Regions from separate parts of the Romboutsia sp. Marseille-P6047 genome, predicted to be linked through region 2. Evidence: a T-box and tRNA genes for the amino acid it is inferred to sense, from the RefSeq annotation. Region 2 holds a T-box; the other regions hold tRNA genes.
The links. A T-box is a leader RNA that pairs with one kind of tRNA and senses whether it is charged. The one in region 2 lies ahead of asnS (asparagine--tRNA ligase), so its partner is inferred to be a tRNA-Asn.

Region 1 (10,806 bases), on a different contig from region 2:
TTTTAATAAACAAGTATCCTTCTTGCAATAGGTCAATAGTATTATCTAAACTTTTATCATGTGGAACTTGTTTCTTATCTGTCATGAATTTATATTCTCCTTTTCATATAAATTAGAAATATATTTAATTTAAAAGTGGTTTTTTCTTGTGAATATATACTACTTTAATTATTATCTATGATTTTCTATTTTTAATAGTTAGTTTTTAAATAAAAGACTATATATAGATTTATAAAAAATAAATCTATATATAGTCTTTAGCGTAATAAAGCTTTAATATTAATTATATTTATTTTAGCATTTTATCCATGTATTTATTACATAGTTCATCTGCTTTATTGTTTACTATGCAGCTGGAGTGACCTTTTACCTTTATAAATTTTATATCTTTAAATTGATTTTTTAAATTATCTAGTTCAATCCATAATTCTTTATTTTTAACAGGTTCTTTATTTGATGATATCCAATTATTTCTTTTCCATCCATAAATCCAAGATGTTATTCCATTTAATACATAGGAACTATCTACATATACCTCTACTGGTATATTCTTTTTCTTTACTGCTTTTAAACTTTCTATACATCCCATTAGTTCCATTATATTATTTGTAGTTTCTTTACTTCCTCCACTTATTTCTTTTGTATGTTCTCCATATATTAGGTACGCTCCTCATGCACCTATGTTTGATTTTTTACCATTGCCTCGGCATCCGCCATCTGTGTATATTTGTATTTTTTTCATTTTATAATTATACCTTACTATTTGTTAGTAATTTTTTATTAATTCTAGATATTAATTATATCAAAGGTTGTTAAATTCATCAATTAAGATGCTTTTATTAAAAGTTTCTTTTTTTATTTATTATTAAATTAATATAAATATTTTTATTTTATATGTATAATATTTGTATTTATGTTAATGATTTAAATATAACAATATCTTTTGTATTTTTTATAATTCTCCACTAAAAAAGACAGGAATCGGAACCTGTCTTTTTTAATTTAATATTTCTTCCTTTTTCAAATCTTGTTCTTTATAATACTTCTGTAAATCTTCGTAACTTTTTAATACACGATTTTCTAAATCCTCTTCATATATATCTTTATATAAAAACTTTTCTACACTTATATAGCTATCATCTGAACTTAATTCTCCATTTTCATTTCTCGGCTTTTGTAAAGTAAAATCAATAGAATAAAATGATACACTTTGCTTATCAAGCATAGATTTTATATCAAGTAAAATTTCACTAGCTTTTTTAAAACTAACATCTTCATCTTGAATATAAAGAACAATATGACCTGCCTTTTTACCTAATTCATATAAATTATAATCCTTATCTAACTCTAACTTATTTCTATCTAACATATCTTCACTCAATTCACCAAAATAAATATCACTTTTATATGTAAATTCCTTACTTTCAATAACATTATTTACTTTATCATTATAAATTTTATCTATTCTTGTTAAAGTATTAAACTTACCAAGTACATCACTTTCATAAGTATCCCCTATTATTTTTCCAAGAGGTGATATGGTAAGTGAAAAATGTGTATCTTTACTTATAGGAGACTTTACTTGAACATAATAATCACCTGTTTTAAAACTATAAGAAGCATTTGATAAATTTAATTTCATATTTTGATAATTTTTAGCTATATATTCTTTGGACACATTATTTGCTACTGTCTTAGATATAGGATTTCCTAATAAACCATTTGCAAAGTACAGTATAACTATTATTAATAAAAAAGCTAATCCCCCTGATAAAATTTTTATAAATTTTTTCATTATTTTTTCTCCTTTTTTAACGCAATATAAAGTAAAAATCCAATTAAAATCCCAATAGCACAAAGTCCGGTATATATTATAGCCCACAATATAGGAGCTGTTATATATGATAACAATTGAGATTTATCAAATATGCCACCTATTATATATTTAATTAAATTATATACATATGTAAAAGCAAACATGGTTACTAAGGTAATGTATGATTTTTTTCTAAGAGCAAAGTATGATAAAGCTCCTATGGTAGGCATAATTAGTATATTGTAAAACATATTTTCACTTTCAGTAATTGCTATACCTATAAATGAGCCTAGTATAACTAATATAACTGATACCAGTATAAGTTGTTTTTTTATTTTAGATATAATTTTTTTATCATCTATATTATGATTTTTGGTATTAGTTTCATTAAATAAACTTCTACACTGACTACATTTATCTATATGCTTAATTACTGCATTTTGACTATCTTCACTAGCTACTTTATCCTTCACTAATGGAATTAGATCCATACAAATATCGCATGATATTTTATTCATATACTACTCCTTCCTTCATCAAAGTATCTTTAATTTTCTTTTTAGTTCTATAATCTATTACTCTTGCAGAGCCTTCAGATATATTGTACTTTTTTCCTATTTCAAAATATGAGTATCCCTCAATTCTCATAAAAATAATATCTTTTGTTCTAGATGATTCATTATCAAGTAATGTATTTATTTTACTTGCAAGTTCCTTTTTTATTAAAGAACCATCTAAATCATTTTCACTTAAAAGGTAGTTATAAGCTAAGTCATCTATAGAAATAGTTGGCTTTTGTTTGCGTAAATACTCGTACCATTTATTTCTTGCAATTGAAAAAAGCCATGTTTTAATACTACATTCTCCTTTAAATTTATATAATGACTTTAATGCACCTAGAAAAGTTTCAGACACTAAATCTTCTGAAAGTGAGGTATCATATGTTAAGGTTACAAGATATTTAAATACATCTTGCTTATATTCTTCGTATATTTTTTTTTAGTAACATAAATCTCCTTTCATGATATTAGTGATAAAAAAACTCATTTCGTTACACTTTTTATAAATAAATTTATTATTTTTATTTTATATACACATTTAAATTCTAAGCTATCTATCATTATCATAAAAGACATTATTGTTAAATCTTGATTAAAATTAAAAATAGCCCTTATTTATTAGGGCTATTTTTTGTTAATATAATTCTATCTACTTTACTTATATATCATCTCTTTTAGAAAATCTATATAAATTTCTTTATACAGTTGATTTTCTTCAAAAGGTATTAAGTTTATTAAATTTTTCTTCAAAATATCTTTTATGCTTTCTGAAACTTTTCTCATAATAATTCTCCTATCCAACACCATATTTATTAAATAATTTATTTACTTCAATATATCATTCTCAATAAAATATTTATAATAAATTTATTAGTTCTATGGTATAATTCTCACATAAAAGGAGTTGGTAATAGTGATTAGTAAAAATAAATCTATAAATAAAAAGCAACTTGAATATATGGCATTTATAAATAGAGAAAATGAATATAGACATCATACCTATGATGAGGAGATGCTTCAATATGAATATCTAAAAGAAGGCAAAATAAAGGCTATTGAAGAAAGTATAAAAATGTTCTCATCTTCAACAGTAGGTGTACTTTCAGATAATCCTATTAATAATATAAAATATTTATTTGTTGCATCTATTACATTAGCAACTCGTTTTGCAATAGAAGGTGGAATGGAACCAGAAACAGCTTATAATGCTAGCGATTTATTTATACAAAAAATAGATAAATGTAAAAGTACTAATGAGGTAAAAGATATACATACAGAAATGTTTACTTTTTTTACTAAACATATGAATGAGTTACAAAAGAAAAATATTTACTCTAAACCAATTGTTCTATGCATGGATTATGTTTATTATCACTTAAATGAAGTTATCAATGTTACTAAACTTGCAGAGTATGTTGATTTAAATCCTAGCTACCTTTCTACTCTTTTTAAAAAAGAAGTTGGAATTACTATTACTAATTACATAATAAAAAAACGCATTGAAGCAGCTAAAAATATGTTGAAATTCTCGGATTATTCCTATTCAGATATTAGCTCATATCTTTCTTTTAGCTCTCAAAGTTACTTTATTCGCGTATTTAAAAATGAAACAGGTCTTACGCCTAAAGAATATCGCCATAAATATTATAGAATAAGTTTTGATTAAATTTTTTGTCATTTATTTACTGAGTTTAATCAAAATGAAAGATATTTTATATTTTTATACTATAATTAAATATTTAGGAGAACTTAAATGAAAAATAAAAAACAACTTAATTTAACTATGATTTTGTCTGCAATATATTTTTGTATATTAATATGGATTATTTTATTTAAAATGAATTTATCATTTAGTGAGATTGATAACAATAGAAGTATTAATATAATTCCTTTTTCTGGCTCAGTTATTGTTAACGGAAAAATATATATCAGTGAAATTATTAATAATATACTGGTATTCGTTCCTGTTGGAATTTACACATGTATGTTAAAACAAGATTGGTCTTTTACTAAAAAAACTTCAGTAGCTTTTTTAATTAGTTTATCTGTTGAAGTTTTACAATTTATCTTTGCTATTGGAGCAACAGATATAACAGATCTTATAGGAAATACTTTAGGTGGGGTAATAGGTATTGGAATATACTCTATATCTAGTAAAGTCTTTAAAAGTAAAACTGTTAGTATATTTAACACACTTGCTTTTATTGCTACAGTTGGATTAGTATGCTTGTTATATATTTTGTTATTATTAAATTAATAATATTTTACAAATTGAAGTCCAGCATATAATATTGCTGGACTTTTTATTTCTTAATTATTTTTACTATCTTCCATAAATTTAATCATCTCATCCATTTTTTCATCTAAATACTTCCCCCCATGCCTTATCATCTACAAAAGGATTCTCTACTGCAAAATTTTATGTATTACAAGCTGCTCTATCTCAACATTTAGCCAAATAAAAAAAAGAAGGTATACCTCCTTTATTTTATCGACATAATGGAAAATTACTTTTAACCGATGCAGGTAAAATATATATTAATGGAGCTATGCATATTCTTAGTATTTTAGATGAGGATGAAAAAACTATGGCTAGTTTAAAAAAATCAAAACAAGAGTAAGTTGAAGTAAATATAAATATTATTGAATTACTCCATGATATATATCACTTATATTGAAACATTTATGTGATTTAGTCACAGAACCTATATCAATAAATCTATATAATAATATCAATAAGTTATATGGAGGGATAATTGATGGCAAAAATAAAAAGAAAAGCTGTAATTGATAAAGAATATTGTGTGGCATGTGGCACATGCACAAAAGTATGTCCACTACAAATTATACACATAGAACAAGGTGTGTTTGCACAAATAAACTCTGATAAATGCGTTGGTTGTGGTAAATGTGCAAAAGCTTGTCCTGCTTGTATTATAAAAATTGAAAAAGTGGAGGTAGAAGCTTAATATGAAAAATAAGAAAAAATCATTTACAGATTACATGTGGATTATAAGTGCAACTTACTTAATACTTGGACTATTTAATATACTATTTGCATGGTTAGGGCTTCTATGCTTTTTAATACCTTTAATAATCTCAATTTCTGGTCATGGAAAAACATATTGTAATACTTACTGTGGTAGAGGTCAATTATTAAATTTAATAGGTGATAAGTTAAAATTGTCTAGATATAAAGATATACCTAAGTTTTTAAGAAGCAAATATTTTCGATATGGATTTTTAACATTTTTTATGACTATGTTTGTAGTTATGTTATTTAATACTTATCTAGTATTTATAGGTGCTAGTAATTTAAAAGAAGTTATTAAATTACTTTGGACTTTTAAGGTACCTTGGAATTGGGTTGATACTAGTATTGTTGCACCATGGGTTGCTCAGTTTGCATTTGGATTTTATAGTATGATGCTTACATCTACTATTTTAGGCATAATAACCATGCTTCTATTTAAGCCAAGATCTTGGTGTGTATATTGCCCAATGGGTACAATGACTCAGTTAATATCAAAAGCTAAATACAATCCTGAAAAGAGCACTACTATATAAATAAAAATAGCTTATAAATTAGATTAATATTATCTAATTAAAGATAAGAAGTTTATTGAAAAAAATATTAATAAATTTAAATAAACTGGTTACAATAATAACTGTAAAGATCAAGTAGATAATTTCTACTTATTATAAAGACACGGGAATATGGCTCAGTTGGTAGAGCAATTGACTGTTAATCAATGGGTCACAGGTTCGAGCCCTGTTATTCCCGCCAATAAAAAAACTCTTAGTTTATAAGCTAAGAGTTTTTTTATTATATTATAATCCCTTCAAAGTGATCCATTTCATGCTGTATAATTTGTGCAGGGAATCCTTTAAATACTTGTTTTTTCTTTTCAAAATTCACATCAAAATATTCTACTTCTATAGTTTCATATCTTATAGTTTTTCTAAATCCATCTAAAGATAAACAGCTTTCTTCTGCTTCATAGCTATTTTCTTTTTTTAATATAACTGGATTTACCATAGGAACTATAATTCCTCCACCTATAGTAAATACTAATATACGCTTTTTAACTCCAATCATATTAGCTGCTAATCCTACACATCTATCTAAATTTACTCTTAGTGTATCTACTAAATCATTTATAACTTGTGCATCTTCCTTGGTTGCAAGTTCTGATTTTTGTTCTAAAAATAATATATCTCTTACAATTTCTTTTACCATATTTATTAAAGCCTTTCTATATATAAATTATTTCAACACCAGCAAAACTAATATCACCAACTAAAGTTAGTATATCATCTTTGCTTGGAAAGTTTTTATTTTTCTCACTAAGTCCTCCAAAAGCTTGACTGGTTCTATCTTCAACAGTCCAAGTTTTAGGTATATAAAGCTCCACTCCTGCAAAAGAAGCTTCTAACTTGATAACACCTCGTCCATTTTTCAACTTTGAATTATCAAAATAAATTTTCATAGATCCAAAACTACAACTTAAATCAGCTCTTTCAAAACTTTCTGTATTAATATATTTTATACTACCACCAAAGCTAGTATCAAGTCTAATACGATTATCATCTTCAAAATCTATAGTATCGTAGTTGTCTTCCTTCCAATTATAGTTTTGTTTATAATCATACCACTTAGGTTTTTTATGAAAAATCATTGAAAGTCCTGCACTACCTAAAGCTGCTGCAATTAAAACTGTCCACGGAGTAATTGCAGTAAGTCCAAGCTTATCATCAAAAATTATACATATAAAAGCAAGTGGAAATAAAATACCTGCAAAACTTTTATAAAATATACTTTTTATCATAATTCCAATTAATACAATGCTAATTATTATACTAACCATATTGATATCACCAAAATATCCTAATTTATTAACTATTAGCGATATACTTCCAAGTATAAGTAGCACACCCCAAAATATTCTTTCTTTTCTCATACTATCTCCTCTTTTCTAACAACTTAAATTTTAAAGGCTTATAATAGTTTCTCGACACATACACCTTTTTATGGGTATGTTGAAATTCAACTATACTTGATGCTGTAAGATTTCTTGTTATTGAATAAATATAATCGACATTTAAAATCGTAGACTTTGAAACCCTCATAAAATTATTTGGTAAAATTTCTTCTAATTCATAAAGCTTATATTTTACTTGGTATACATCATTTACTGTATGTGCAAATATAATACTTGCCTCAGTTTCAAAGAAAAGTATTTCTTCTAAAGAAATAAAATACTCTATATTATCTTTGTAAAATACCATACTACTTTTTTTAGATATTATTTCTTTTAACATGCCTTGTATTTTATTTATCTCATCAGTTAACTTACTACATTTTATAATAACTTCGTCTTCTTTTATTTTTTCATCAATTTCAATTCGTATTTTCATTTATCCACTCTCCACAGTATTAATTATATCCTTTAATATTTTTGTGTAAACGAATTTTGACTAAGAGGTAAATTTATAGTAGTAAGACGTTAAAACTAGATACTTTTAGTAAATAAAAAAATCACTCTTACTATTTAATAAGAGTGATTTTAACATATAAAATTTATATACTAATTAGTTAAGTTTTCATATATAGGAAATACTATACTTAAACTAGTTCCTTCATTTACAGTTGATTTTAAATTTAATCCTAAACCTAATTTATCGCAAAGTTTCTTACATAAGTATAAACCTATACCTGTGCTCTTACCAAATTTTCTACCATTTTCTCCTGTAAATCCTTTTTCAAATACTTTATTTACATCCTTTTCAATAATACCTACACCATTATCTTCTATAATTAATACTATTGAATTATCTACTTTTTTTGAACTGATACTTATCTTAGCATCTTCTAATTTTGAGTATTTAATAGAGTTTCCTATTATTTGATTCAATATAAATTCAACCCATTTTACATCAGTATATATAGTCTCATTAATATCATCTAGTTGTAACCTTATTCTTTTATTTATAAAGTCTCTTTTATTTTTATTAATTACACTTTTTACAACTGTAGATAACTCTACTTTCTTTATAATATAATCCTTACCAACCTCATCACTTCTAGAATAGTATAATACTTGTTCTACAAAATTTTCTATTCTATCCAGTTGAGTATTAATCTTTCTTGTAATATCATTGTTATTATTTTCTATTAAAAGCTTACTTGATGCCATAGGTGTCTTTATTTCATGAACCCACATTTCAATATACTCTCTATATTCTTCTTGCATAACCCTATAATATTTAACATGTTCATGCATATCTCTACTTAATATTTTAAATATATTATTCATTTGTATACCTTCAATAAAATTTGGATCATCTACGACTTCAGGTAATAAGTATTTTTTATCTAAGTTTTCTAGTATATTTTTAACAGAATTAAAATATCTTTTATATTTAAAAAACTCTATTAACATATAGCTTAATAAAGGGAAAAACCATATACAAAATACACTAAAAATTATAACTACACTTGTATTTATCAAATACATAATAAATGCAGTTATTATAAAAATAAGTAGATTTATACTTAAGAATATCCCTTTATCTTTTATGTAATTTAATATTTTCATGGCATTATATAACCTAGTCCTCTTCTTGTTTCTATGATATTTTCCATTCCTACTTCATCTAATTTCTTACGAAGTCTTGCTATATTAACATTTAATGTACTATCATCTACAAAATAATCTGAGTTCCATAAGTGCTCCATCAGCAAATCTCTAGATATAATTTGTCCTTTATTATTTATCATATAAGAAAGTATTTTAACTTCATTTTTAGTTAATTCAATTTCTTTGTCCTTATATGTAATCGTTGCATTTGATAAATTTAACTTAAGGTCTCTATAAGTTAATATATTACTTGAAGTTACATTACATCCACTTCTTTTTAATAATGCTGATATCCTTGCCAATAGTATTTGGGTATTATAAGGCTTTGTTACAAAATCATCAGCACCTAAATTCATACTCATTAATTCATCCATATCACTATCTCTACTTGTTACAACTATTATTGGCGCATCTGACTCTTTTCTAACTTCTCTACATATGTAGTATCCATCGAAAATTGGTAAATTTATATCCAATAAAACTAAGTTAGCATTCTCATCTAAAATAAACTTAACTATATCTTCAAATTCTTTTGGTGCAATCACTTCATATCCATATTTATTTAAAAAATTTTTAAGCTCATCTCTAATTATTTCATCATCTTCAACTATTATTATTTTTTCCATATATTTAATCACTCCTAAATACTATCTTGTAGTTTATTATACAAAAAAAATCTATTTAAAATAGTTTACTACTTTAAATAGATTTTATAAGGTTTATATATTGTTTTTTACTATATTTTTATACCCTACATAAGTTGTATAGAAATATATTATATATACAACTATAAAAATTCCTGCGGTTATAAAAGATGCTACTCCTATATCGGGTTGATTATACATTGATATAAATTGATTTGCAACTTTTATTCCTACAACTGAATGCACTACTGATAATAATACTGGAATACTAAAGTAAACTAAAGTTTGTATAAATATAGTCTTATTTATTCCTTTCATATTAACTCCTAATTTTCTTAATGAAGTATATCTATCCATACTGTCACTTGCTTCACTTAATTGTTGAAGAGCAAGAACTGCCATACTACTTATTAAAAATACTATTCCAATATAGATTCCTACGAATAATACAATAGTAGTTGTACCTTTATTTCCTTCATAAATTTCATCTCTACTAGTTCCCATTACAAATCCTATTTTATCATAATCTGTATCTTCAGTTTTGTATGAATATATTGCATTAGTAAAATCAGCTTCACGTTTTTCCTTATTATTCCCTGCAAAATTAACATTTACAGAGCTTGAAGATATATTCATATCATCGCATAGTTTATCATTTACTATAACAGTTAACAGATTAGTTTTCATAAACTCAGTCTTCAAGTTATGTTCTATAACTTCTTTATTTTTTATATTATAAGTTTTGTTTTGAATTTTGATAGTATTATTATCTTTCATATAATTTTCTATTACTGGTAATACTCTTGAAAAGTTAGATGTAATTAATACTTCATTTTCTTTTAAATCTACTATCTTTTCATTGTCTAATTCCATTATTTTGTTATAGTCTGATACTTTTATATATTCCACTTCATAATTCATATTTTGTGAAATATCATTTACATTAAAAATATCATATATTTTACTTCCATCCATATATTCATTATAATAAGCTACTTTATCGTCCTTATCAAATTTTACACCTATATATTCAAGGGATTTTTCTATATCTTGTGCTTTATCCTGTGGACTAACATACATATATGCACTAGCATCAAATGGAGTAGCTTCTTCTAGCCCTGATTCTAAAGCTTTCTTAAAGCTAA
Region 2 (10,806 bases):
TATTAATCCAAATCCCATTACTGATGCTGTCGCAAAATTACTAAAACTTAATCCATCAGTACCTACGTTTAACATTAATTTTGTTGTTATAGATAATGTTCCAATTAATATAGCATAAAAAGAGCTCATTAATATAATAGGTTTTATACCTTTTTCTTTTCCATACTTACTTTCTAATTTGCAAGCTGATACTATTATTACTAATGTTGATAAGAAAAACATAGCTATTAGCATTAAATTTATAGTTGAATATAAATCTGAACTTATTAAATTTCCAAATGATAATACTTTATTTCCAATACTTACAGGAACAAAATTTCCAAATGACCATATATAAACTGATAATTGAGCTATTATTACCAATTTACTAAATATATCAGTATAGCTAGACATTCCTAAACTATACAGATAACTTTTATCAACAATAGTCAATATAAATATTATTATAAATGTACATATATAACCTACTAACAACATGTTTATAGCTCTTTTAAATATTTCTAGGTACATATTATCATCTTCATATTCTCTTCTATAAAGAACTACATATGTAGGTAAAAAACCTAATATAAATCCTTTTATTGCCATTCCTAGTGCTCCAAAACTAAATTGATTAGCATATCCATACTGCATCATGTTATACGAATAGTTAATCTTTATTCTACTGATTAAAGCTAAAATAAATAATATAATCCCATAAGAAATACCAACACCTAAAGAATTCCTAAATACATCTTTAATGTTCTTAATATTTTTTTTATTAAAAATCAAATTAGATATAGCTATTGATATTATAGGTAATATAGCAAAAACAACTAGACCAAGTTTTAGTTCATTTCCACTCCACCCCATCATAGTTGATTTATAATAAGTTAAAGAACCTAAGTTTAAACCTAATAATATATGTATTGGGTTTACTAAATCGTCTATATTAGAAATATAATCACTAATTATATTTTTTCCTAATATTGATATTATAAATAATATAAATGTTGCAAATGTAGCTGTAATTAAGGTTTTAGGCATATTAAAATAGTTAATAATGTCTTTATAATTCCAACTTACAGTAACATCTTTAGTATAAATTGATGTTTCTTCTAAATTAAACCCACAATATTTACAATAAATGTCAATATCATAAATATGCCTGTCACATTTAGGACAATTTTCTATCTTTAATTTTCTCCTTTTAATATCATTATTTTTTGTTTTTCTAGTCATAACACCGTTAATCTTAGAATAGTTATTATACATACCGATCCTCCAACTGCTAAAATTATTAAATTTATTATACAAAAAAATACTTAACTATAGCTTAACTGAAAGCTTTAATTAAGTATTTATATATATTTTTCTATATCACATAGTCTATTATTCCCATTTCTAAATTATATAGATCATCATAACCTTCCATTGAAAGCAAATTACATGCTGTAATACTTCTATGACCACTTCTACAATACACTATTATCTTTTTATCTCTATATTTTTCAATATCATCCATATTAAAAAATAACTCTTGTAATGGTATGTTTACTGCTCCCTCTATTTTATACTCACTAAATTCTTCTTTAGTTCTAACATCTAAAAGTAAACATTCTTTCTCACTTTCTAATAGATTCTTCAATTCATATTTATTTATATTAGTGTAATTCATAATCCACCTCATTCATTCAAAATTTATATCTATTATATACCCAATTTTAATCTATTAAATCTAACCTTCTCTTATCGTAAAATATAAATCGTTATATTCAATTAAATAATAAAAATCACTGAAATATAAATTAAGTCAAACTTACATTTCAGTGATTTTTTAATTTAAAATAATTTTTAATAAATTTTTATATAAATTTAGAACTCAGCATTTCTTGGAGTACGTGGGAATGGTATTACATCTCTTATATTTGACATACCAGTTAAGTACATTATCATTCTCTCAAATCCTAAACCAAATCCAGAATGAGTAGCTGTTCCATACTTTCTAAGCTCTAAGTACCACCAATAATCTTCCTCTTTTAATCCTAGTTCTTTAATTCTTTCTAATAATACGTCTTCTCTTTCTTCTCTTTGAGAACCACCAACTATTTCTCCAACACCTGGAACTAATAAGTCCATCGCTCTAACAGTTTTTCCATCTTCATTCATTCTCATATAGAATGCTTTTATATCTTTTGGATAATCAGTTACAAATACAGGTGCATTAAATACTTGCTCTGTTATATATCTTTCATGTTCAGTTTGTAAGTCATCTCCCCAAGTAACTGGATATTCAAATTCTACTCCTGATTTAGTTAATATTTCTACAGCTTCAGTATATGTAATTCTCTTGAATGGAGAGTTAAGTACATTATTTAATCTTTCAAATAAGCCTTTATCTATAAAGCTATTGAAGAATTCCATTTCTTCTGGAGCATTCTCCATAACATAGCTTATTATGTATTTTATCATATCTTCAGCAAGTTCCATATCATCTTCTAAATCACCAAATGCTATTTCTGGTTCTATCATCCAGAATTCAGATGCATGTCTTGCAGTAAATGAGTTTTCCGCTCTAAATGTTGGTCCAAATGTGTAAACATTTCTAAATGCAAGAGCCATTATTTCGGCATTTAATTGACCACTAACTGTTAAGTTAGCTTCTTTTCCAAAGAAGTCTTTAGAGTAATCCACATTTCCATCTTCTGTTTTAGGAACATTGTTTAAATCCATAGTTGTTAATCTAAACATTTCCCCTGCACCCTCACAGTCACTTCCTGTTATTATTGGAGAGTGAGAGTATACAAAGTTTCTTTCTTGGAAGAATTTGTGTATAGCATATGCTGTTAAACTTCTTACTCTAAATACAGCAGAGAATGTGTTACTTCTTGGTCTTAAGTGCGCTATTGTTCTTAAGTACTCAAGCGTATGTCTCTTCTTTTGTAATGGATATGAGCTGTCTGATTCACCTTCTACTATAACATTTGCTGCATGTATTTCTATTGGTTGCTTAGCTCCTTCAGTTGACACAACTTCTCCTTCAACTATTATTGATGAGCTTATTGGTAACTTAGTTATTTCTTTAAAGTTTTCTAATTTATCATCAGATAAAATTATTTGCATGTTCTTAAAGAAACTTCCGTCATTTAATTCTATAAATCCAAAGTTTTTTGATCCTCTAGATGTTCTTATCCAACCTGCTACCTTTACAGTTTTACCAATATACTCATTTTGGTTTCTGTATAGTTCTTTTACAGTCACAAATTGTTTTTGCATTTTGTATTTCCTCCCTATTTTAGTTATTATTAAAAATAAAAAAAGCCTTTCATCCCATATAAAGGGACGAAAGACTATACTCTCGCGGTACCACCCTAATTGTCAAAATATGACCTCTTAGTTAAGCTATGCTTATGATCGTAACGGGATCATCCGTCTAGGCCTACTTGCTATCGCTTTCGGGTAGAGACTCCGAGATGTTCTTCAATATAAATTTCGTATTGGGCTCACACCTTATCCCAACTCTCTGAAAACTAAATTTTATATCTACTCTTCTCATCATAGTCTTTAGTTCTAGTATTACTATATTGTAAGAAGATTATACCAACTTCTAAAATTTTAGTCAATATCTTTATTTTTTTATGTTTTTTACATTTTATTACTCAATTATAATTTATTAATTTCCTATTTTTTGATATAGTCTAATTATAGATTACATAATAAGCTCTCGAGGTGAATAATGACAAAGAACATAAAAAGTTTTATAGATAAATTTTTATTAGCTTTATTTATTATTATTTTAAGTCCAGTTTTATCTTATGCTAATACTCCTGATAACATAAATTTCAGAAGTATTACAATTGAAGATGGGTTATCCCAATCTACAGTAGAAACTATTTTTCAAGATAGCAATGGCTATATTTGGATAGGAACTAATGATGGTTTAAATAAATACAATGGATATAACTTTGAAAAATATACTCACGATATTTATAATAAAAATACCATTAGCAGCAATTATATTGTAGATATAATTGAAGATAATGAAGGATATGTATGGGTATCTACTATAAATGGTTTAAATAAAATAAATACTAAAAATGATAATATTACTAGATATTTTTCAGAGTCTAATAATGGAACACTGTCAAATGACCGCATATGCGAAATTTTAGTTACTAAAGCTGGTGATATATTAGTTACTACCTCAAATGGGTTAAACTTATATAATAAAAATACAGATTCATTTGAAAGGATTTTAAATAATAATAATGATTTACCTACACAGTATATACACTCAATAGAAGAGGATTCTAATGGTGATATCTGGCTTGGTACTCAAAGTGGTTTAGTTAAACTAGACAAAAACCTAAAGAAAATTAAAGAATTTACTAATAATAATATAAATACTATCTCAGACTATCCTATATATAGACTCTATAATGACAATAAATATATATGGATTGCTACCTTAGGATCTGGCTTATTTAAAATAGATATTGATACTTATGAGTTTAAAGTTTATACAAATACAAATTCAAATAATTCTATTCCTAGTAATTTTATAAGAGATATACTAAGAGATTCTAATGGCAACTTATGGATAAATACACAGGGAGGATTATCTAAATATAATACAGAAAACGATAACTTTATAAATTATAAAAATAAAATTTATGACCAAAATAGCCTTATAGATGATAAAACCTACTGTTTAATAGAAGATAAAAGTGGATTAATTTGGGTTGGAACATATAAAGGGATTTCTATTTTCGACCCTAATAATAACTTTCAACATTATAAGTATGATCCCTTTGATAAAAATTCTTTAAGCAGTAATATGATACATGGAATTTATGAAGATGATGATGAGTATATTTGGGTTGGTACTAGTTTAACAGGTGTAAACATAATAAATAAAAAAAATGATGATCGTTACTTTTTAACTAGTGAAAATAGTAGTTTATGCGATAATACTATCCAAGATATAACAGGCCTAAACAATGAAATTTATATAGGTACTTCAAATGGGCTTACTATTGTTAATAAAAATTCTAAAACGATCCAAAACTTTTCAGTTGAAGATGGATTACCTGTTAATATGATAAAATCATTATTTGTTGATAGCAAAAACTACCTTTGGATTGGAACAAATGTAGGTTTAGCTGTTATGAATATTGAAACTAAAGAAATAACTAATATAACAAATTATCTTATAAAAAATTCTATAAGTGATTTATTTATAAGAGATATTTATGAAAGTAAAAACGGAAAATATTATATAGGTTGTTTTCTAGATGGAGGGTTAGTAGAACTAAATCCCAAAGATAATTCTATTAAAGTATATAAGAATATAGAAGATGATAATACTAGTATAACTAACAATTCAATTAGAAGTATAACTGAAGATATGTTTGGTAATATAGTTATAGGAACTAGTCATGGTCTAAATATTTTTGATACTAGTACAGAAAAGTTTACTCACTATACAACTAACGATGGATTACCTAATAATAATATTTATGGTATTTTAATCGACTCTAACAATAATTTTTGGATGAGTACTAATAGCGGGATCTCTAAATTCAATACAAAAACTAAAGTGTTTGAAAATTATACAGTTATAGATGGACTTCAAAGTAATGAGTTTAATGGAAAGTCATACTTTAAAAATAAAAATGGAGATTTTTATTTTGGTGGTATAAATGGATTTAATATATTCAAACCTAAAGATATTAATACTTCTAAATATAAACCTAATGTAATATTCAATAAGTTTGAAGTTAAAGGTTTAAATTATAAAGATATCTCTAATCGTAAATTTGAATCTACTGAGAATAATATTACTTTAAGTTTTTTTGTTGATGATTATAAAAATTTAGACGGTGTGCAATATTATTATATGCTTGAGGGTTCTGATAACGATTGGGTATTATCTCATACTAACAAAATAGTTTATGCTAATTTATCACCTGGAAAATATACTTTTAAAGTTAAGGCTTTAAGTTACAATGGCATAATGAGTGACGAAAATAAAGTTTCATTTATTATAAAGCCCCCTTTTTGGAAAAGTAAGTTAGCAATCTTAGGATACATTATATTTACACTAATTATTATTAAATTTAATATGACAAAAGTTAAAAGGCTAGATAACTTAGTTGAAAATAGAACTAAAGAACTAAAATCTGAAATGAAAAAAAATAAAAAGTTATTTAATAAATTAATTACATTAGAAAAGAATAAAAATAACTACTTTGTTAATTTATCTCACGAACTTAGAACTCCACTAAATGTAATTAACGGTACTGGTCAATTAATAAGAGACTTTAACAGAAAAAATGAGCTAACACCTGATAAACTTGATTACTATATGGATATAATGGGAAGAAACTGTACACGTCTGTTAAATATAATTAATAATATAATAGATACTAGCAAACTTCAAAGTAACAGCTATATTATCAATAAAAAAGAAGAAGATATTGTATTTATAGTCGAAGAAACTATATTAGGATTAAAAGATTATATAGAAAGTAAAGGTATAGAATTTACTATAGATACTATGATAGAAGAAAAAATTATTGAGTGTGACAGATATGAAATAGAAAGATGTATTGTAAATTTAATTGGTAATGCAGTGAAGTTTACGCCACCTGGAGGAAAAATTGATGTATTTATAAATGATTTAGATGACTATATTCAAATCAGCGTAAAAGATACTGGTATAGGCATAAGTCAAAGAAATATTGATAAAATTTTTGATAAGTTTAATCAAGTTATAGATTCTACATCTGAAGTAAAAGGTGGTAGTGGTCTAGGACTTACTATAACTAAACATCTAATAGAACTTCATAATGGAAAAATATCTGTTGAAAGTGAAATCGGTAAAGGTAGTACATTTATAATAACTTTACCCAGTTAAATAAAAATATATAATTATAGGGTTTATATTTCATTTGATATAAACCCTATATTTTTGTCAATAATACTAATTAAGAGGTGATATATTTGAAGTATTGTTTACTCTTTTTATTAGTATTATTTTTTATTGCTCCTAATGTAGACAATAATAAATCTATATCTCAAGTTTTCAGAGATGGATTTTATGATTATATAACTTGTTTAGATGAAGTTTCTAGTTATGCATATAAAAATATACCTTTAGTAGCAAAACTTTATGAAATTCCTTATAAAAATGCTTATAATAAAATAATGTCAGATAGAACATTTACTAAGCATCTCGTTGTTTCCGGAGAAACAATAGATGATATTATAAAAAAATATAATTATGATATTAGTAATGAAGACTTAAAATATTTTAGAAAAATTGTATATAAAGAAAATATAAATATTATATCAGATGACTACAATATAGAAGCAGGGCAATATATAGTTGTTCCTTCTCAATAAAAGGGTTATCTAATTAGATAGCCCTTTTATTTTAATTATATTAAGTTCTACTTCCATTATCTACCCAATCTTTAGCTTGTAATGTATTTTCTTCAGATGGTATATTAACATTAGTTTCTGAATATACATCATGGGCATCTGCAAATGGTGCATTTATAGCTCTATCAAGAGCTTGTTTTAAATCTAATCTACGATTATTTTCACCATTTAATGCTTTAGCTTTATCCTGCATCAAAGTCACCACCTCTTGTTGCCTTTTTAATTATTATTAACTTTTTTTTGTGATAAATTCACATTATTACAAATTACATATATTTTAATATATAGTAAAATATATTATCTTTTTTAAATTCATAGATTATTTGCTATAGCTTCTATTGTTGATCTTAAATTTAAAATTCCATATCCTTGAGAATCATTTGGATATGTGTATATAGGACTTTTAGTTGCTCCAAGCATTAAGTATGTTTTTAAAACTTGAGTAAATAAAGAGTTTCTTTGATATCCTCCTTCTAGTGATATATATTCCATAATTAATGCTAAAACTCCACATGTTAATGAACTACTTACACCAGTTCCTGTAGATTTTATATATTCTTGATTTATAAACGTAGATATAATATCTACTCCAGGAGCAACTATATCAGGTTTTATTGTAGTTCTAGCTCTTATAGGACCTTTTGATGATCCAATCCACATGCTATTAGTTTTGTCATTAAATGCCCCTACTGTTATTACACTATCAGTTGCTCCATATAAAGTTATAGTTGTAAATGAATTTGGGTCCAAAAACTTAGTATTGCTAGAAATTAAGTTACCATTTGGTAAATACAAATCAAATTCACCAGTTGTCACAAATTCTGGAAAGGTTCTTATTGTCCAAATACCTGGCTTTATATTATTTATTTTTATATACACTTCTCCATTACCAGATAAAAGCCATGGATATATTGCTTGTATTTCATAAGTTGTATTTTCTAAATTAAATTTTCCTCTATATACCTCATTGTCAGGAGAATAATCTACTCTATAACTTAATTCTCCTGATGGAGATATTAATTGAATTCCACTTCTTCCTGGTCCATTCGGACACATTGTTATGTCTAATGCTTTTTGATTTCCTACTTCTAAAATAACATCCGTAGAAGATAAATTTTTTAATATCCCTTCATAGTGTATATTTGTATTACCTTCATTTCCAGCACCACTAACTACAACAATACCTGTTCTGGTTAAAAACTCAAATGTATCTAGTAAGTTAGTTAAAATTACAGATCTTGATCTTTCTCCTACAGTTAAATTTATTATAGTCAGTTTATTTTCTTTTTCCGCTACATCTATTATATATTTAATAGCCGCTAAGAAATCATTATTTATATAGTTGATTCTACCCTCTAAAAATGTTCCTTCATATTCTCTTAATTTAACTACAACCAACTCACTTTTTGGAGCTACACCCTTGTATAAAGGATTTTTTCTTCCAGATCCAGAAGCTATTCCTGCTGCAATTGTTCCCGTTCCAATATTATCTACAGTTAGACTAGGATCATTTTCTAGTATTGCCCTATTTAAATCTTCTCTTGTAAATTCACTTCCAAAAATCATGCCTTGAGGAGGACTTTTTTCATCTTCATTTCCATTTTGGTCCCATATAGAAATAATCTTACTAGTGTTATCATCATTTATAAAATCCGGATGTAAATAATCAATTCCTGAATCTATTATAGCAATCATAACACCTTCACCTTTTACAGTTATATATGGATTATTTTCTATATATTCAACTTGAGATGCACTAGATACTGTTTCTCCATCAGAGATACCTTCCCCAATTTGTATCAAACTACTAATAGGCCTTCCCTCTTGCCACCATGCAATTTCTTCTATTCTATTCAGCCTTAATGAATTAAAATCATCATCTGTATATAAAACTGTAAGTTGATTATTTAAAACCATAAAATCATTTAAGCCATTTCTACTTAAAGCATTAGATATATCCCCTACATATACTATTGAGTATGATTTTCCCATAATCTCCCCCACTATCTAAGTATTTCAAAAACACCTCTTATATTTAAAATACCATATCCATAATTATTATTTGGATATATATTATCATTATTTCTAGTGGCACCTGCTCTAAATAAAGTCCTTATTTTTTGAACAAAGGCTTTATCAGGATAATTACCTTCTACTAATAAATATTGTAAAAGCATTGCTACACATCCTGAAGTATAACTTGCAGATGCTGCAGTTCCTGTTATGGTTGCATATCTACTTCCAGGATATGGTCCTATAATATTTACACCTGGAGCTATAATATCCGGTTTAAGCAAACCACTTATCGTAGGCCCTCTCGATGATTCTTGCCATAAACCACGATTTATACTATCATACGCACCCACTGCTATGACATCACTATATGTAGCTGGGTAATTTATAGTTTTTTCTGGACTAGGGTTTCTAAATTTAGTACCTGGATTTAATAATACCCTATTGGGTAAGTAAGCATTATACACTCCATTAGTTATATAATCACCGATTAGGCGAATTTTCCAAATCCCTGTTTTTACATTTAATAGGTTTATAATTATTTGTTGTTGACCTGAATAAGTTGTTGGATATATATATGTTATTCCATAAATAGTACCCTCTAAATCAAATTTTCCTACAGATGTGTAAAAGTCGCTTACTTGTGGTTGTTTGCTTGGTTCTCCTGTAGGACTAATAACAGATGCTTCTGCAGTATCTGGTTTATTTAACCATATTTCTATTGTCAAACTAGCTTCTTCACTTTCTATCTCAAGTTCTATATCTTGATTATCACCTGTAAATAATATCCTTCCACTTGTATGCGTTTCTGCATTTCCCTCATTTCCCACTGCGCTAACTACACAAGTGCCTCTATTAAAAAATATCTTATCACTTAAAGTTCTACTGCTTATTCCTGCTAATGAGTTTGTTCCATATATATTATTAATAACTATTGGCATATTTAATTGGTCTGCTTTTTCATAAGCATATTGAGTTGCTACCAAAGCCATTGCATTACTATAAATATCATCAAATTTTGCTAATTTTACTATTATTAATTCTGCATCTTCTGCAACTCCTGCATAATCACTATTTAAATTTCCAAGGCCAGCACAAATTCCAGATAATATAGTTCCATATCCTTCCTCATCTGTTGATAATGATGAATCTTGTTGTTCTATAGCTTCATTTATCTGTTCTCTAGTGTACTCAGTTCCTATAGTATATCCATCTGGAGGATTTCCTTCTTTTGTTTGATCCCATAAATATAATATTTTAGATGTTCCATCTGGATATATAAAATCTGGATGCAAATAGTCAATTCCACTTCCAAATACCCCTATCAAAACACCTCTTCCATTTAAGTTTATATCTGGATTATTTTTA
Region 3 (10,806 bases), on a different contig from region 2:
TTGGAAAAGTAAATATGCTATATTCATTTATTATATTTTAATAATTTTAGCAATATATGCATATGCAAATAAGGTTAAAAAGTTAGATAGATTAGTTAATAAAAGAACTTATGAGTTAAGAAAAGAAATGGATAAAAATGAACAATTGTTCAATCAAGTACTAGAATTAGAAAAAAATAAAAATAATTACTTTATTAATCTATCACATGAGCTGAGAACTCCTTTGAATGTATTAAGTAGTATAAATCAATTAATAAGATCATTTATTAAAAATGATAAATTTATAACTATTGAAAAACTTTCTTATTATATGGATATAATGGATAGAAACTGTAATAGATTATTGGGATTAATAAACAATTTAATTGATTATACAAAGATTGAAAATAATAACTATATAATACATAAACAAAGAGAAGATATAGTTTATTTGGTTGAAGAAACAGTTCTTGATATGAAAGATTATATAGAAGAAAAAGGACTTGAATTGATTTTTGATACTGATGTAGAAGAAAAGTCAATTATATGTGATAAATTTGATATAGAAAGGTGTATTATAAATTTAGTTGGCAATGCTGTTAAATTTACACCGAAAGGAGGATTAATTGAAGTATTAATAGAGGACTTAGGTGATAAAGTAAAGATAGTTGTAAAAGATAATGGAATAGGTATTAGTGAAGAAAATCAAAATATAATTTTTGATAGATTTAATCAAGTGGTAGATAAAAATTCCGAACAAAAAGGTGGAAGTGGACTGGGACTTACTATAACTAAACAACTTATTGCACTTCATGGTGGATATATATGTAAATAGTAAAGTTGGTTTAGGGAGTGAGTTTATAATAGTACTTCCTGTATACAGTGAGTAAATAATATAACAAATAATTATATATAACAATTGAAGAGCTAAATTATTGAGTAATAATTTAGAGAGTATAGTTAATAAAATAAAAGTAAAAATACCTAGTAGAAATAAAGATAATATATAAAAAAGAAATTATTGTATATGAATTTTTCTATTAGAAATGATATTTTTATAATAAGATATGTTATATTGATAAAATAAATAAATTAACATAGAAAACAATATGAAAAATATATTACTAGTAGACATATATTATTGTAAAATTGAAAAATAATTATTTTATATGTAACGAGAAAATGAAGGATGATACTATGAAAGGATATCGTAGGTTACAAGAATTAATATAAAAATTATAAAATTATTATATAGGGGTAAGGGAGATTATATATGGAAAGTAATTATAAAGTTGCATATAAAAATGAATGGTATAGATTAAAAAAACTAGATCCATTTGATATATCAAAAAGGCTAGATGTAAAGTATAACAAAGAAAGCAAGCAATTTATTGTAAATTTTTTAAATGAAGATTACATATTAGACATTGAAACTGAAACAATACATAGAGAAAAAGATAAACATGAGCCACTAATTGATGACTCTATAATTATATTAAACTATCTTACATACTCAACTGAAAATATAAACAAAACTAATAAATGGGTAAGCTTAAAAGAAATTCCAAATGGAGGGGCGTTATTTTATCCAGCTTTTTATAATACATCAATAAAAAAACTTATAAATATATTTGGGTATAACATTGATGAATTTGAAAAACGAGTAGTAAACTTAGGAGCAAAATATATTAAATTAGGTGATAAAGGATATGAATTTAAAATACTTCCTAAAATAAGTATCTGCATAGCAATATGGGAAGGTGACGATGAAATTTCACCTAATGCTACTATCTTATATGACTCATCAATATCATATTTAGTACATATAGAAACGGTAATTGGAATAGGGTATTCTATATCTAATAAACTAGTTAATTAAATAAATTATAATAAGCCATAGATATAATTACAAAGTCTTAATTATACCTATGGCTTTTAGTATTAATATAGAGTAAAGCTAAAGAATTGAAATTTAATAAAAATTCAGAAAATTAAGAAAAATAATTGACCTTTTTAAAACATAAATATACAATTAATATATATATTAAATAGGGGGACGTACAATGAAAAGAAGATTAAAAAAAATATTAGTAACATTATGTTCATTGACAATGGTATTTTCTTTAGTCGCTTGTAGCTCATCAAATGATTCATTTGATGGAAAAACAGTTACTTTAGCAAAAGAATTAGATATTATATCGATGGATTCAAGCTATGCTACAGACGGATCATCTTTTGAGGCAATTCAAGCTACAGTTGATGGATTGTTAACAGTAGATGCAGACGGAAATATTATTCCTGCATTAGCTAAGGATAAAGCAAAGATAAGTGAAGATGGATTAACTTATACTTACGAGTTAAAAGATGCTAAGTGGGATAATGGAACAACAGTAACTGCAAATGACTTTGTATATGCTTGGCAAAGAACAGCTTCAAGCGCTGATGCAGAGTACAATTATTTATATGGTGAAGATGGAGCATGTATTGCTAATGCAGATGCCGTAACTTCTGGAGAAAAAGAAGCAAGTGAACTAGGGGTAAAAGCTATAAATGATACTACTTTAGAAATAACACTTTCTAAGCCTTGTGCATACTTTGAAAGCTTAATGTCTTTTCCTGTATTCTATCCAATAAATGAGGCATTTGCAACAGAAAAAGGTGATCAATACGCATTAACACCAGAAAATATGCTTGCATGCGGTGCTTACAAAATGACTAGTTGGGAAACTGGTAGTAAGTACGTTTTAGAAAAGAATGAATCTTATTATGATGCAGATGCAGTTAAGGTTGATAAGTTAGTATTCAATATTGTAAAAGATTTATCAAGTTCTGCTTTAGCATTTGAAAGTGGAGACGTTAATTTTACTAAGTTAAATAAAGATTTAGTTGATAAATATAAAGGCTCAAGTACATACACAGAAGTGTTAGAAGGTTATTTATGGTACTTCCAGTACAACTATGCAAATGAGTATTTAGCAAATGCTAATATTAGAAAAGCTATTTCTTTAGCAATTGATAAAGAAGACTTAGTAAATAATGTATTAAAAGATGGTTCTATAGTTGCTAATGGTTTTGTTCCTACTGAACTTACAACAGGTCCAGATGGAAAAGATTATAGAGAAACAGCACCTACTTATATGGAAACAAATGTAGAAGAAGCTAAAAAAGCTTGGGAAGCTGGACTTAAAGAATTAGGAGTAGAGTCAATTACACTTTCTATGTTATTTGATAATGCAGATCCTGCAAAATCTGCAGCTGAATACCTTCAATCTAATTTACAATCAACACTTGAGGGGCTTACTATTGAAATGGTAGCTCAAGAAAAGAATAATCGTATAGAAATGCAAAAAGCACGTGATTTCGACATATCATTAACTCGTTGGGGTCCTGACTATGCTGACCCTACGACTTATCTTTATTTAATGACTACTGGTAACTCATATAACTATGGAGATTACTCTAGTGCAGAATATGATGAGAAGATTAAAGAAGCTAGCAATGAACAAAATATGGAAACTAGATGGCAGTTATTAAAAGATGCTGAAGGTATCTGTATGCAAGACTATCCAGTGGCTCCTATATTCCAAGTTGGAGGAGCTAGCTTAATAAGCGAAAATGTAAAAGGTATTGAAACTCATGCTGTGGGTGTACCATATATCTATAAAAATGTTGAGATAGTTGAGTAATAGAAATTAAGTATTATATACAGACACATTGTGGTGTTTTTCCATAATGTGTTTGTTTATTAGGAATAGAAAGTAGGGGAATTTATGGATAAATCGACGTTTAAATATATTGGCAAAAGATTAGTTATGTCAGCTATTACACTTATGATAATAGTATTTGTACTATTTGTTATGCTAAAACTTATGCCAGGTACACCTTTTAATGATGAAAAGTTAACAGAAACACAAAAAGCTTTAATTTATGCTAAATATGGATTTGACAAACCTATATGGGAGCAATTTGTAGTGTATTTTAAAAATATGTTAAGTGGTGATTTTGGAATTTCTTATGGTATTTCAAGAAATCTTCCAGTATCAAGTCTTGTTTTACCTCGTATATCAATTAGTTTTGGTATAGGATTAGCAGCTGTAATATTAGGTACGATTTTAGGAATTTTATTAGGGATATTTGCAGCTCTTAATCGTAATACAGTTTGGGATTCGTTATCTACAGTAGTTGCAGTTTTTGGTGTTAGCATTCCATCTTTTGTATTTTGTTTAATTTTACTTATTATATTTGGAGTAAAAATGCCTGCACTACCAATACTTTATAATTCTTCACATCCAATAAAATCTGCAATTATACCAGTGATAGCGCTTTCTGTTTCTGTAATTGCTAATGTAGCTAGATTTACAAGAAGTGAGATGATTGAAGTTATGGAAAGTGATTATATACTTTTAGCAGAGTCTAAGGGATTAGACAGAAGAACATTAATAAAAAAACATGCTCTTAGAAATACTCTTGTTCCTATAATTACTGTTCTTGCGCCAATTTTAGTAGCCCTTATGACAGGAAGTATGGTAATTGAACAAATATGTGGTATTCCAGGTCTTGGAAGTTTGTTAGTTCAAGCTATAACTGTAAATGACTATAATGTTACAATGGCAGTAGCTTTTATATACAGTGTTATGTATGTGGTAATTATGTTATTAGTTGATATTTTATACGGAATAATAGATCCAAGAATTAGACTAGGAAAGGAGAGTAGCAATGAGTAGTGAAAAATATGAATTTAAAAATGATGATTTTGAGTTAGTTAGAGATAAACATGATATTAATAAAGATGAAGTTATTCCTGATACTCCTTTTTTTAAAGATGTTTTAAATCGTTTTACGGATAATAAAGGAGCTATGATTGGTGGTATATGTATTTTAGTTATTGTTGCTCTTGCTATTATATGTCCTATGATTAGTAAATATAAATTTGATAAAGTTTCAACTAGTGAGCAATCAATGGCACCTAGAATTCCTATTATAGAGAAAATTGGTATATTTGATGGTGAGGTAAATAATGTAAATAAATATGATAACCCTGATTTTAAAGATACATATCATTATTTTGGTACGGATACACTAGGACGTGATTTATGGACTCGTGTATGGTCAGGTTGTAGAATTTCTTTATATGTTGCAATAGCAGCTGTGTTTATTGATATTTTTATTGGAATGTTATATGGGCTTATTAGTGGATATTTTGGAGGTGTTGTAGATAATGTAATGCAACGTTTCCAAGAAATTATAAATAGTATACCAAGTTTAGTAATTTTAGTATTATTAATGCTAATATTTAAGCCTTCTTTATATACAATAATTTTAGCTTTAATGCTAACTGGATGGATTGGCATGGCTCGTATTACAAGAGCTCAAGTTTTAAAAATAAAAGAACAAGAATTTATTTTAGCATCTAGAACTCTTGGAGCAGGTGACTTTTTCATAATATTTAAAGAAGTTCTTCCAAATATTTTTGGTCAATTGATAATTATGTCAATGTTTTCTATACCAAATGCAATATTTTATGAAGCATTCTTAGCTTTTATAGGTCTTGGAATACCAGCTCCTACTGCATCACTTGGGACACTTATTAATGAAGGATATAAATCTATTTTAGTATCTCAATATATGGTTATTATTCCAGTTATAATTCTTGCTTTATTGATGCTAAGTTTTAACCTTATGGCTGATGGACTTAGAGATGCGTTTGATCCAAAAATGAAAGAAATGTAGGTGTTATTATGGGAAAACAAAGAGTATTAAAAATTAGAGATCTTTCAATATCTTTTAAAACAGGAAGAGGAATGATAGATGCTATTCGAGGTATTAAATTGGATTTATTCAAAGGTGAAACTATAGCCATTGTCGGAGAATCAGGTTCTGGTAAATCAGTAACAACAAAGGCAATTATGGGAAATATAAGCTCAAATGGAGTGATTAAAAGTGGATTGATTGAGTTTACATATGATAAAGAAAATGATGGTAACTTAGTTGTAGAAGATATAGTCAAATTAAGTAAAAAAGAGATGGGGAAAAATATTTGTGGTAGACGTATTGCAATGGTATTCCAAGATCCTATGACAAGCTTAGATCCTACTATGACAATAGGAAAACAAGTTATGGAAGCTATGATATATCATCATCATTTATCAAAAGAAGAAGCTTTTAATAAAGCAGTAAATCTTTTAGAGGAAGTTGGAATTGTAGATGCTAAAAAACGTATGAAAAATTATCCACATCAATTAAGTGGTGGTATGCGCCAAAGAATAGTCATAGCTATTGCACTTAGCTGTGAGCCTGAGGTATTGATTTGTGATGAACCAACAACAGCCTTAGATGTTACAATACAAGCTAAAATACTTGAACTTATTAAAAAAATTCAAGTGGAAAGAAATTTATCTGTAATATATATTACTCATGATTTAGGAGTTGTAGCTAAGGTAGCCGATTATGTTGCTGTTATGTATGCAGGAAAAATTATTGAAAAAGGAAGTATAGAAGAAGTATTTTATGATCCAAGACATCCATATACTTGGGGGCTACTTAGCGCTATGCCTGATTTAGAAACGGAAGATGATGAGTTATACACTATTCCAGGAACACCTCCTAATCTTATACAAAAAATAGATGGTGAAGCCTTTGCTCCTAGAAACTTTTATGCATTAAATATTGATTATCGAAAAGAAGCCCCAATATTTAATGTAGGAGGAACTCATCGTGTAGCTAGCTGGTTATGTCATGAAAATGCACCAAATATAGAAATGCCAGAATCTTTAAAAAAACGCCTACTTAAAATGAGAAAGGAGGCTGGTCTAAGTGAGTAATGTGGAACCACTATTAATAGTTGAAAATTTAAAGCAACACTTTAAAGTTAATCGTAAATTTACGGTAAAGGCAGTAGATGGTATTTCTTTTGAGATATATCCAGGAGAAACCTATGGACTTGTTGGAGAATCTGGCTCTGGAAAATCTACAACAGGACGTAGCATAATTAGATTATATAAGCCAACATCAGGAAATATAATATTTAATGGAAAAAATATATCAGGAAAAATGAGTAATGAGGAAATAAAAATACTTAGAACTAAGATGCAAATGATATTCCAAGATCCTATGGCATGTTTAAATCCAAGGAAAAAAGTATTAGATATTATTGGAGAAGGACTAGATATTCATAAAATGTGTGCATCAAAACAAGAACGAGATGAAAAAGTATATAATATATTAGAAAAAGTAGGATTAAGCAAAGAACATGCATATAGATATCCTCATCAGTTTTCTGGAGGGCAAAGACAACGTATAGGAATTGCTAGAGCTTTGATTATGGACCCTGATTTAATCATTGCAGATGAAGCAATATCTGCCCTAGATGTGTCAATACAAGCTCAAGTTGTAAATCTTATGAAGAAAATTCAAAAAGAAACTAACACGGCATATTTATTTATAGCACATGATTTGAGTATGGTTAAGTATATATCTGATCGTATTGGAGTTCTTCATTTGGGTTATATTGTAGAGACTGGTACTACAGAGGAGATATTCTCAAATCCTATTCATCCATATACAAAATCACTATTAAGTGCTATTCCTTCTCCAAATCCTATTGTTGAAAAACAACGTGTTACATTTAGTTACGATGCAAAGGAAGAAGGTGTTGATTATTCTAAAGGTGTAGAGCATTTAATTGAAGGTACACATAGTGTTTTAGCAACAAAAGAGGAGTTAAAAAAATGGGTGAGTGTGGCTAAGTCAAAATAAAAAAACTCTTAGTTTAAACTAAGAGTTTTTTTATTGGCGGGAATAACAGGACTCGAACCTGTGCCCCATTGATTAACAGTCAATTGCTCTACCAACTGAGCCATATTCCCAAATATTTTATATAAAATAGAAATTTTTTAACTGTCCCTTACAGTTATTATTTTAACTAGTTTATTTAATTTTATTAATATTTTATATTACAAACTAATGAGTAGCAATATAAGATGATCTTTTTACTATTAAAATATACTTTATTTTATAAACTATCTTATTTTACTAATTTTACTAACTCCTTATAAATTGCATTAGTTTTATTTGAATTATTTTCATTAAAAATAATTACCAAATCTTTAGTAGTAACTCTTATAAAAGGGCTTACTTTATTATGGATACATACTTTGGATTTAAAATTATCTCCATTAACTTTATAAAATCCATTATTGGTATTAGGAGTATTACTACCTGAACCTCCTGAAAGTATTACTTTATCAAGCAACTATACATTGGTTATATCCTCTATATTGTAAATAGAGTTCATGATTTTAATTGAATTATTATACATTACTATTGATGTTAACTTTGAATCCATTTGTTTAAATAGAAAATTTACTGATAATTCAATCCCTAAAAATATTATAAAAATAAATATTAAACTATATTTTTTCACTTTATTTATATAAACTCCCCTTTATTCTATATATGATAATAGTAAATACTATTTTAGCGGAATCCTCTCAAATTGACAAGAAAGTTCTATTTCTATAAAATAGTAAAAGAGAGAGCAAAATATAAAATGATAATGACTAATAATGAAGGGGGATTATTATGAGAAAAGCGGTATTTTTAGATATAGATGGAACCTTAATAGATTGTTTTGCAGGTATTAGAGATATTACACCAAAGGTAAAAGAAGTAATACGTAATTTACAATCAAGAGGAGATTATGTATTTATTGCAACAGGAAGGCCGTATGCTTTTTTAAGCAAAGAAATAAGAGATTTTGGTTTTGATGGATTTGTTTTAGCTAATGGTGCTCATGTAATGATAGATGGAAAAACGATTCATAGTAAGCCTATGAATAATGAATTTATCAAAGAATTAGTATCTAAATTAGATCAAGATAATATTCAATATGTATTAGAAGGTGAAAAATACTCATATGTAAAAAATGAACATAAAGAATTACATGATTTTTATGATAAAGTGGGTATGTCTAAAAAGTATTTTAAGAGAGAATACAACCTAGAAGAGCTTGATATTCATAAAGTTGAGATGCTATGCCTTAGCAAGGATACTATGAATAAATGTGTAAAGTTTATAAATAATTTTCCAGAGTATGGATATTTTAGTAGTATAAATCAGATACATCTTGAATTGTACTTTAAAGAAAGTACAAAGGCAGCAGGTATATTAAAAGCATTAGAATATATTAATGTACCTATAGAAAATACTTATGCATTTGGAGATGGAGAAAATGATATCGAGATGCTATCAACAGTTGGGTGTGGTATAGCAATGGGGAATGCTAATAATGACGTTAAAAAGTATGCAAAAGAAATTACAGACACAGTTTATAATGATGGTGTAGCTTTAGGGATTGAAAAATATATACTACAAAAAGAAAATGCTTTATAAATAAATGAAAAAGTGAGATTCATGAAAATTTAGTACTTTTTATGCAGATCACTTTATTAATTAGAAAAACATTGAATAAGTTTAAGCAATATGATATATTATTTAATAATTGAGAAATATTATCAAAGTCAAAGGGATTTTACAAATTATACAGTTAAAAATCTCATTGGCTTTTTATTTTTATTGGGAGGATTTTAGATGACAAGTAATCAAATGACTGAAGGTAATATAGCAAAGCAGATTACTTTATTTGCTATTCCTATACTAATATCTAATCTTTTTCAACAGCTATATAATACAGTAGATGTTGCAATAGTAGGTAGATATGTAGGTGCAAATGCATTAGCGGCAGTAGGGTCATGTAATTTAATAGTAGTATTTATGATTTACTTTTTTATAGGTATATCGAATGGAGCAAGTGTTATTATTTCTCAATCTTTTGGGAAAAATGATAAAGATAAAATACATAAATCAGTTCATACTATAATAGCGCTTAGTTTAATATCTGGCTTTTTACTTATGGTTTTAGGCTTAACGTTTGGTGGTATGTTTTTAAGATGGATAAATACACCAGATAATGTATTGACATTTTCAATTACATATATAAAGATATATTTTATAAGCATGATACCTATGATGATATTTAATATGGGGAGTGGTATATTAAGGGCTGTAGGAGATTCCAAGACACCTCTATACTACCTTGCAATATCAGGAATTACAAATATAATTTTAGATATAGTATTTGCAGTTGTATTTAAACTTGGTGTAGCAGGAGTAGCAATGGCAACAACTATTGCACAATTTGTTTCTTCTATATTAATTTTAATTAAGCTTATAAAAACTAGTGAAGTGTATAAATTATTTATTAATAAAATAAAAATAGATTTTAAGATTCTTAAAGAAATTTTATTAATAGGTATACCTACTGGTATACAGTCAGTTTTAGTTTGCTTTGCAAATACAATAGTTCAATCAAAGGTAAATATATTTGGGTTAAATGTAATGGCAGGATATACAATATATTATAAGATTGAAGGATTTATATATATGCCAATTTCAGCTATTGCTTTAGCTGTATCAAATTTTGTAGGTCAAAATGTAGGTGCAAGTGAATTTGATAGAGTAAAATTAGGAAAAAATATAAGTATGATAATATGCGTTTCTTTGACTATTATCATAGGAAGTATAATATTATTTAATGCAAGTGATATTATAAGAATCTTCTCTAAAGACTTAGATGTAATTAATGAAGGTAGTAAGTTTATATATTGGATAGTACCTATTTATAGTATATATGCTATAAATGAAGTTTTAATGGGCGTAATGAGAGGTGCTGGAGAAACATTTATTCCTATGATAATTGGAACTATATGTATGTGTGGACTTAGAATATTATGGCTAAGTGTTATGATATCTCATTATAAAGATATAAAT

Region 1: it has a tRNA-Asn gene. The T-box ahead of asnS (asparagine--tRNA ligase) is inferred to sense a tRNA for this amino acid. The anticodon was not compared.
Region 3: it has a tRNA-Asn gene. The T-box ahead of asnS (asparagine--tRNA ligase) is inferred to sense a tRNA for this amino acid. The anticodon was not compared.

The regions. Positions count from the first base shown of each region.
Region 1 is NZ_UWOT01000005.1:113,667-124,472, forward strand. Features, by position in the region: gene EIH23_RS16855 (hypothetical protein) at 1-85, opposite strand, end outside; gene EIH23_RS06830 (ribonuclease H family protein) at 290-658, opposite strand; gene EIH23_RS06835 (YfjL-like protein) at 998-1,795, opposite strand; gene EIH23_RS06840 (zf-HC2 domain-containing protein) at 1,795-2,334, opposite strand; gene EIH23_RS06845 (RNA polymerase sigma factor) at 2,327-2,809, opposite strand; gene EIH23_RS16715 (hypothetical protein) at 3,031-3,159, opposite strand; gene EIH23_RS06850 (helix-turn-helix domain-containing protein) at 3,290-4,042, shown strand; gene EIH23_RS06855 (VanZ family protein) at 4,130-4,633, shown strand; gene EIH23_RS06860 (4Fe-4S dicluster domain-containing protein) at 5,136-5,345, shown strand; gene EIH23_RS06865 (4Fe-4S binding protein) at 5,347-5,943, shown strand; tRNA gene EIH23_RS06870 (tRNA-Asn) at 6,088-6,163, shown strand; gene EIH23_RS06875 (peptide deformylase) at 6,203-6,616, opposite strand; gene EIH23_RS06880 (LiaF transmembrane domain-containing protein) at 6,633-7,337, opposite strand; gene EIH23_RS06885 (LytTR family DNA-binding domain-containing protein) at 7,339-7,794, opposite strand; gene EIH23_RS06890 (sensor histidine kinase) at 7,965-8,975, opposite strand; gene EIH23_RS06895 (response regulator transcription factor) at 8,972-9,643, opposite strand; gene EIH23_RS16860 (FtsX-like permease family protein) at 9,737-10,806, opposite strand, start outside.
Region 2 is NZ_UWOT01000002.1:53,840-64,645, reverse strand. Features, by position in the region: gene EIH23_RS02180 (hypothetical protein) at 1-1,254, opposite strand, end outside; gene EIH23_RS02175 (rhodanese-like domain-containing protein) at 1,355-1,657, opposite strand; gene asnS (asparagine--tRNA ligase) at 1,855-3,255, opposite strand; T-box leader at 3,315-3,547, opposite strand; gene EIH23_RS02165 (ligand-binding sensor domain-containing protein) at 3,716-6,898, shown strand; gene EIH23_RS02160 (hypothetical protein) at 6,985-7,386, shown strand; gene EIH23_RS02155 (CDIF630_02480 family spore surface protein) at 7,427-7,618, opposite strand; gene cspC (bile acid germinant receptor pseudoprotease CspC) at 7,738-9,417, opposite strand; gene cspBA (bifunctional germination protease/germinant receptor pseudoprotease CspBA) at 9,429-10,806, opposite strand, start outside.
Region 3 is NZ_UWOT01000006.1:76,939-87,744, reverse strand. Features, by position in the region: gene EIH23_RS08000 (ligand-binding sensor domain-containing protein) at 1-814, shown strand, start outside; gene EIH23_RS07995 (DUF3786 domain-containing protein) at 1,253-1,858, shown strand; gene EIH23_RS07990 (peptide ABC transporter substrate-binding protein) at 2,043-3,665, shown strand; gene EIH23_RS07985 (ABC transporter permease) at 3,750-4,703, shown strand; gene EIH23_RS07980 (ABC transporter permease) at 4,696-5,709, shown strand; gene EIH23_RS07975 (ABC transporter ATP-binding protein) at 5,718-6,800, shown strand; gene EIH23_RS07970 (ABC transporter ATP-binding protein) at 6,793-7,734, shown strand; tRNA gene EIH23_RS07965 (tRNA-Asn) at 7,769-7,844, opposite strand; gene EIH23_RS07960 (hypothetical protein) at 8,003-8,230, opposite strand; gene EIH23_RS07955 (HAD family hydrolase) at 8,560-9,369, shown strand; gene EIH23_RS07950 (MATE family efflux transporter) at 9,568-10,806, shown strand, end outside.